Regions from separate parts of the Specibacter sp. NPDC078692 genome, predicted to be linked through region 1. Evidence: riboswitches for the same ligand, from Rfam matches in the RefSeq annotation. Region 1 holds a riboswitch; each other region holds the start of a gene.
What was found. Region 1 has a riboswitch for thiamine pyrophosphate ahead of thiO (glycine oxidase ThiO). Riboswitches for the same ligand answer to the same signal wherever they lie in the genome.
Positions count from the first base shown of each region.

Region 1 (2,256 bases):
TCCTGGTTGCGGGCAACAGCAACACCGAGCCGACCGCCGTCGGCCGCTTGACCGGTGGGCAGCAGTTCCCGTCCTGTCATGGCTGTCACAAGATGGGCCACGGTGGTTCCGTCCGGGTGAGACTCGGTGGCACCGTTGAGGTTGATCGTGTTCATGGCTTGCTCCTAGGTGGTGTGGCCGGCAGTGTGTGCCGGGTGAAGCGTGGGTGAAAAGCGGTCTGGGCGGAAGTCTTCCCACGCCAGATCCGTGATGTTGCCCAGCAATTGGCGCACAATGTTCGCGGCGATGGCGGTGAGGAGGACGCCGTGACGGAAGAACCCGGTAGCGATGATGAGCCCTGGAATGTCCTTACCGTCAGCTCCGGCAACCCGGCCCAGCAGCGGCGCGTTGTCGGGGGTACCCGGGCGGGCCCGGGCCGTGCATTCAAGGAGTTCCAGTTCCGCGACGGCGGGCAGCAGCACTTGGGCATCGCGCAAGAGTTGATGCACTCCCCCGGCGCTGACCCCAGCGTTGTGATCCTCGCGGCTGGTGGCTCCAATCACCACTGTGCCATCCTCGCGCGGCACAATATAGACCGGCAGTCCACGCACCATGCCACGAATGGTGGCCGTGGTGAGCGGGCGAAGCTGTTCCGGAACGCGGAGTCGAAGGATGTCGCCGTACACAGGACGGATGGGTAAGTTCAGCCCGTCCGGCAGGCCAGCCAATGCCGGCGTTCCCAGCGCATTCGCCACAATCACTTCCCGTGCGTGGACCTCACGACCATCGGCCAGCAGCACGCCGGTCACCCGTGAGTGAGTGTCGTTGGGATCCTCGTGCAACAGCGAGGTGGCGGATTGTTCAATGAAGCTCGCCGCCGAGGTGCCGCGCACACGGGCAGACGCCACCAGCGCCGCCCGCAGTGCCGCCGCCATGGCTCGCGGATCAACTTGATGATCTGCCTCCACCTTGTAGGCACAAGAAATCTGCGGGCCAATCATCGGCTCCAGTGCCCGCGCTTCGCGAATACTTAGCTGCGACACGTCCAAGCCATGGAGCAGTTGGACATCGCGTAAATCGGACAGTGCTTGGCGATCTGCAGGATCGCCTCCCAGCACCAAGGTCGGGGAGGTGTTGAATCCGGTGGGCAACCCGTCAGGGAGGGAGCCTACGAACTCCGGCCAGCGCGCCGCCGATGCCAGTGTCAGCTGCAGCAAGGCGTCTTCTTGGTAGTGCAACTCGCTCACCGGGGCCAGCATTCCGGCCGCAGCAAAGGTGGCCCCTGTGGCAGGAGCGGGGTCAATGACAGTGACAGTATGGCCGGCTCGTTGGGCTTCCCATGCGATGCCGAGGCCAATGATGCCGCCGCCAATGACGGCCACCTCGGTGGTCAAAATTTCGGGCACAACAGCGCTCACAGTTCTTCCTTCCCTACGCCGGCATGATCCGGATCAGGTTCTTGCGCCCTTGCAGGGGGCGTCATTCGGTCGGCGCAGTCGGCGCCCTCTCAGCCAGCTTCACTGGCTCCCGCGGTACTGCATTAGTCTATGAGATATGAGCCAAACTTCTGCCATCCCCGCTGCCACCACCACTTTTCCTACCCCTTCGTTACAAAGTGCCCGGCTCTATCTGTGCACGGATGCGCGCATCGAACAGGGTGATTTTGCCGATTTTTTGCGGGCTTCCTATGCCGGTGGAGTGGACATCATCCAGCTTCGCGACAAGTCCATCGAGGCGGCGCAGGAGCTGGAATTACTGGAAGTTTTGAAGTCGGTTGCGCAGGAATTTGGCAAGGTTTGGGCCGTCAATGACCGTGCCGATATTGCCACGTTGAGCGGCGCACCCGTGTTCCACATTGGCCAGCAGGATCTGCCGCTGCCCGCAGCGCGTTCGCTGGTTGGCCCCAGCGTTTCAATGGGTCTCTCCAGTCATGACCTCGCTCAGGTTTCTGCCGCCGCAACCGATCCCAACGCCGACTACTTCTGCGTGGGCCCGCTCTGGGCCACCCCCACCAAGCCGGGCCGGGCCGCCGTCGGACTTTCCCTGCTGGAGCATGCCGCCTCGCTGGGGACCTCCAAGCCGTGGTTCGCGATAGGTGGGGTGGATCTGTCCACCGTCGATCAAGTGGTGGCTGCCGGCGCGTCCCGGATCGTGGTGGTGCGGGCCATTACCGAGGCACAAGATCCGACGTCGGCCGCTCAGGAGCTGCTCTCCCGTTTGCCTGCGCTAGGGTAATCTACGTGACGGCTACTCGTCGGTAACATTCGTAGCGGCAGC
Region 1 is NZ_JBFBLV010000013.1:94,820-97,075, forward strand. Features, by position in the region: gene thiS (sulfur carrier protein ThiS) at 1-155, opposite strand, end outside; gene thiO (glycine oxidase ThiO) at 165-1,397, opposite strand; TPP riboswitch at 1,390-1,520, opposite strand; gene thiE (thiamine phosphate synthase) at 1,534-2,214, shown strand.

Region 2 (2,256 bases), on a different contig from region 1:
CGGGATTCTGCCACGGGACGGCCATCGATGAGCAGCTGGCCCGATTCGTTGGCGTCCTCATCATCACCCAGCACACCGGCCAAGGCATGCAGGAACGTGGACTTACCTGCCCCGGAAGGACCCAGCAACAAGACGCGCTCCCCCGGTTCGATCTCCAGATCCAAGTCTGCAACGGCCCGGCCACTACGGCCCGAATGCTGCCAGCCCCAACCCTTGGCACTGACTCTCGCCGGGGCGCTGCCCCGGTTGCGCTGAATAGTCACTGCCTACACCGCGCGTTCGGTAGCGGCTCCACGGGAGGGCAGATTTGCCAGGGCGCCGGTTCTGGCCAGACCACGCACGGCCAACCAGGACACCAGCCCGGCGATGACTGCACCGGAGACCATGGCCAGGGCTACGTAGACCAGCTTCCACTCCATGGCCCACTCGATGTTCCAGACAATGCTGTCGTTGATTCCCAAGGCCAGACCTGCCAAAACGCCGGAAATCAGGGCCACAGGGAGGTTGAATTTGCGGTAGCGGAAAAGCGCGAAGCCCAGTTCGGCACCAAGGCCCTGAACCAGACCGGACAGCAGCACCGTAAAGCCAAAGTGCGTACCCAGCAGGCCTTCGACCATGGCGGCGATGAGTTCGCAATACAGTGCGGCACCGGGTTTGCGGATAACGAGCCCACCCAAGACGCCGGCGATCAACCAGCCGCCACCGTACAGCGCGCCAAGAGGCGGGAACGCAACGGTGATGGCGCTGGTCAGACCGTATCCAGCCGACCACAGCCAGAAGATGACTCCCAAGGCAACGCCGAGAACGGAGACCACAACGATGTCCACCACCCGCCAGGTACTCTTGCGCGCCGGTGAATCTTGCTTGTTTTGCTTACTTGGTTGCGTGGCGTTTCCGCCCGCGAATGACTTGCTCATGATTCCTCCTTTTCAGGAGGGGCGGCTACAGCGGTATTTCCGCGCAGCCGAAGAGAACTCGACTCCCTTCGCCGGTACTAGCCGGAGCAGGTTCGAGGGTCTGCGGTAAACCGCACTCTCAGCGCCGGATCCCAGGATGGGATGACGCTCCCCTGTCGTGTTTGAATTGCGGATTCAGTGTACCCCCGCGCCCTGCCGGGGGCCAATGCGTGCGATAACACCGGCGATAACAACAAGACTTCACCTCGACATTGCGGAGTGGGCGGCTGCTGTTGTCTCGGTAAAAGGGCTAGGCTGACACTAGAGTTTTTCCCGCGCAAGCCCAGTCAACCTCACTCAACTACGCAGGAGTCATTCATGAACATCGTCTTCAAATTGCTCGGAACCGGCATCAGCTTGGGAGCCGGATTTGTGGCCAGCAAGCTCGTGGACACGGTTTGGGAGAAGAGCACCGGTAACAAGCCACCCAAGGACGGTGCGGACTTGGAGAATAGCCTTCGCTCAGCACTGACCTTTGCATTGGTTTCTTCAGTGGTTGCCGCCATCATTCAGACCCTCGCCGGGCGCACCACACAGAAGGCCATTGCGCGTTTCAACAAGCATCCCGAAGAGGTTTAGGGGGCGCACTCCATCGTCACCAAGGCGTCATTCGCCGTCGCGTTTGATCACACGTTTGACGATCACGTACGACGGCGGCTGGCGCCTTGTGCGTTCCCCGGCAGCCACGCGGCTTCCCGCGAAGAGACCCCCTCAAGGGACGCCCCAGACGCCCTTAGCGGTTGCTGTCATCCTCCACGACGGAGGCCACAACCTGGTCCAGTTCATCGACACTAAGCAATTCCGGTCGTCGATGTTTGGTGCGGTATCCAGCCCTACCCACCATGTGCGCGGACACCGGCACCGTGAGCAGTTGGAACAGCCAAGCGATCATCAGAATCGGCAGCAAAGCCCAGGCGCGCATTTGCAGCCCGACAGCTGCCAGCATCAGCAGTAACCCCAACACCTGAGGCTTGGTGGCTGCGTGCATGCGACTCATGAGGTCAGGAAAACGTAGCAGGCCGATAGCTGCTGCAAGGCTCATCAAGGCGCCCACCAGCAGGCAGATTGCCGTCAGGACATCTATGAACATGTTCATCCGTCATCTCTCTTATGCGCCACAAATCGGGCCACAGTGACGGATCCAATAAACCCGATCACCGTCAACACCACCAGCAGGGCCAAATTATCGAGGTGTTGATTGATGGCCATTTCCGTGGCCAGTGCGGCGCCAAAAATGGCGAGCAGCACGTCCGCTGCGATCACACGGTCCAGCAACGACGGCCCGGCAGCAATCCTGTAA
Region 2 is NZ_JBFBLV010000002.1:173,668-175,923, forward strand. Features, by position in the region: gene AB0O97_RS02215 (ATP-binding cassette domain-containing protein) at 1-257, opposite strand, end outside; gene AB0O97_RS02220 (ECF transporter S component) at 267-917, opposite strand; TPP riboswitch at 964-1,081, opposite strand; gene AB0O97_RS02225 (DUF4235 domain-containing protein) at 1,275-1,535, shown strand; gene mnhG (monovalent cation/H(+) antiporter subunit G) at 1,690-2,052, opposite strand; gene AB0O97_RS02235 (monovalent cation/H+ antiporter complex subunit F) at 2,049-2,256, opposite strand, start outside.
Region 2: it holds a riboswitch for thiamine pyrophosphate, as region 1 does, so the genes downstream of both, AB0O97_RS02220 (ECF transporter S component) here and thiO (glycine oxidase ThiO) in region 1, are expected to answer to the same signal.

Region 3 (2,256 bases), on a different contig from region 1:
GCCATGGCGCTCAACGCCGTAATCGGTTCAAGAAGCCCCGGAACGCCTGCTGAATACCGGCGGTTCACGCTGTGCCCGTCGGCAAAGAACACGGCGTCAAGGAAGCCGCTTTCGGCCAGCTGGGCCAGCTCCTCGAAGTAGGCAATGCTGCCGACCCTATCGGCACTGGATGCTGGATGCCGCCAGCCCATGGTGTGGTGTCCGGTGCCAAACAAGAAGGCGTTGATGTGTAATTCTCGTGTCTTTTCCATGGTGTCCGTCCCCAATTTCACTCTCTCCTAATTCATCACTAGTCCGCCGTCGACCACCAGATTTTGTCCCGTGATAGCCCGTGCCCACGGCGAAGCAAAGAACAGGGCCGCGTCAGCAAATTCGGCAGGGGTGGTGACCTTGCGCAGCGGTGTCCCGCCGGCGATCAAGTCAAAGACCTGCTCGGGGGTAGCCGAGGAAGCGTCTGTGCTGCGCAGCAGACCTCCGGAGACCATGTTGACGCGGATGTTTGCCGGTCCCAGATCGGCCGCGAACGTCCTGGTCAACGCCAGCAAAGCCGCCTTGGCCGCGGTGTAGTCGTGGTAGGGGACCACCGGATTCTGAAAAAGGTTGGTGCCGATGTTCACAATGGCACCGAAGCCGGCTTCCTTGAGCCCAGGCAGCACGGCTTGGATGGTGTTCAGCGCCCCGCCCACCACTCCAGCGAACTGGGCCTGGAAATCTGCAAAGCCAATCTCATTGGCCTTGGGCCTGGCGTCTCCGTTGAAGGAAAAGTCCGGGAGGGCGTTGTTGATCAGGGTGGTGATGGGTGCGCCGAAATGCTCGGTGGCGGCGCTGACCATGGCTGCCACGTCATCGCTCTTGGTGACATCGGCACGCAGCGCAATGGCTTGATCGGGGCCGATTTCGGTGGCCAGTTGCTGGGCCCCGGCTTCACTGTTGCGGTAGTTCAACACCACCCGGGCGCCTTCACGGTAAAAGGAGCGGGCAATCTCCACGCCGAGCCCGCGACCGGCGCCGGTGATGAGAACAATCTGGTCTTTGATGAGCATGTGTGCACCTTTCAGAAGCGCGAAAGGATGCACAAAATTACGAGATATACACCAAAAAACGGCGTTCTCGTCCTTGATTCCGGACCGGCATCCCTTCGCTCGGATTATCGAGATCAGGTTCGACGGGTCTAGCTCTCAGCCGCAATGCGGCACCCCGTGCAGTGTCCAAGAGCAAAGCTACCACGTCCCGCTCGAAGCCCAGCCGCGGATTGGTTCTGAGTGGTTCGGATTGGCCCAGCGTGGTTCAGCTAGCTGCCAGCCCGCTCAGCATGAGATCCAGCCCGAAGGTGAATATTTTGCCAGCATCCCGTTCCGTATCAGCCAGCAATCCTGCGCCCGTCAATCCGGTCCGGGTCTGTTCATCGGTCACCGAACCCAAAACGTAGGAAAGCAGCGCCTCGGCGGCCCACTCGGCTTGATCCGCGGCGAGCTTTTCGCCTTCCAGCAGTGCGCCAAACTGTTGTAGCGGGGCCGTGGAACGTGGATCCAGGGCGTGTGCCAGTGCCACCACCTCGGCGCTGTCCCGCACCGTCAGCAGCGTTTCCCGAACACGCACCGCCAGCTCGCGAAGGCTATCCGGTGACTGAGCTGCTACGGGTGCCAGGATCAGTCCGGCGAGCACGGTGAGCAGTTCCTGCTTGTTTTTCACATGCCAATACAGTGCGCCCGGCTGCACCCCTAGATCACGGGCCAAGCGGCGCATGGACAAGTCAGCTAGGCCATACTCACGCAGGATTTCCATGGCTGTCTCCACGATTGCCTCACGCGTCAACGCCATCTTGGCCCCACCCTTTCCAGAATCCCATGCCACCGCAGCACCCCTCCATCTTGCCCCATCAGCAGGGCCCGTGATTGACAATGTCCACAGCTCACCCCACTATTGAACGGTGTTCAATTACTTTACAGACCTCGCCGATCGCCAACTCGACGGTGCCACCTTGACCCGCGATCAAGCCCTCGCCATCCTGGAATCCACCGATGATCAGCTGCTCGATCTGGTCGCGGCCGCCGCCCGGCTGCGACGTGCCCACTTCGCCAACACGGTCAAAGTGAACTACCTGGTCAACCTCAAATCCGGGCTCTGCCCTGAAGACTGCACCTACTGCTCCCAACGCCTTGGATCAGCTGCCCAAATCCTGAAATACACCTGGCTCAAACCCGAAGATGCCCTCGCTCAGGCGGCCACCGGCATCCGCGCCGGTGCCTCCCGGGT
Region 3 is NZ_JBFBLV010000012.1:91,089-93,344, reverse strand. Features, by position in the region: gene AB0O97_RS10580 (LLM class flavin-dependent oxidoreductase) at 1-251, opposite strand, end outside; gene AB0O97_RS10575 (3-oxoacyl-ACP reductase) at 279-1,043, opposite strand; TPP riboswitch at 1,117-1,210, opposite strand; gene AB0O97_RS10570 (TetR family transcriptional regulator) at 1,288-1,854, opposite strand; gene bioB (biotin synthase BioB) at 1,931-2,256, shown strand, end outside.
Region 3: it holds a riboswitch for thiamine pyrophosphate, as region 1 does, so the genes downstream of both, AB0O97_RS10575 (3-oxoacyl-ACP reductase) here and thiO (glycine oxidase ThiO) in region 1, are expected to answer to the same signal.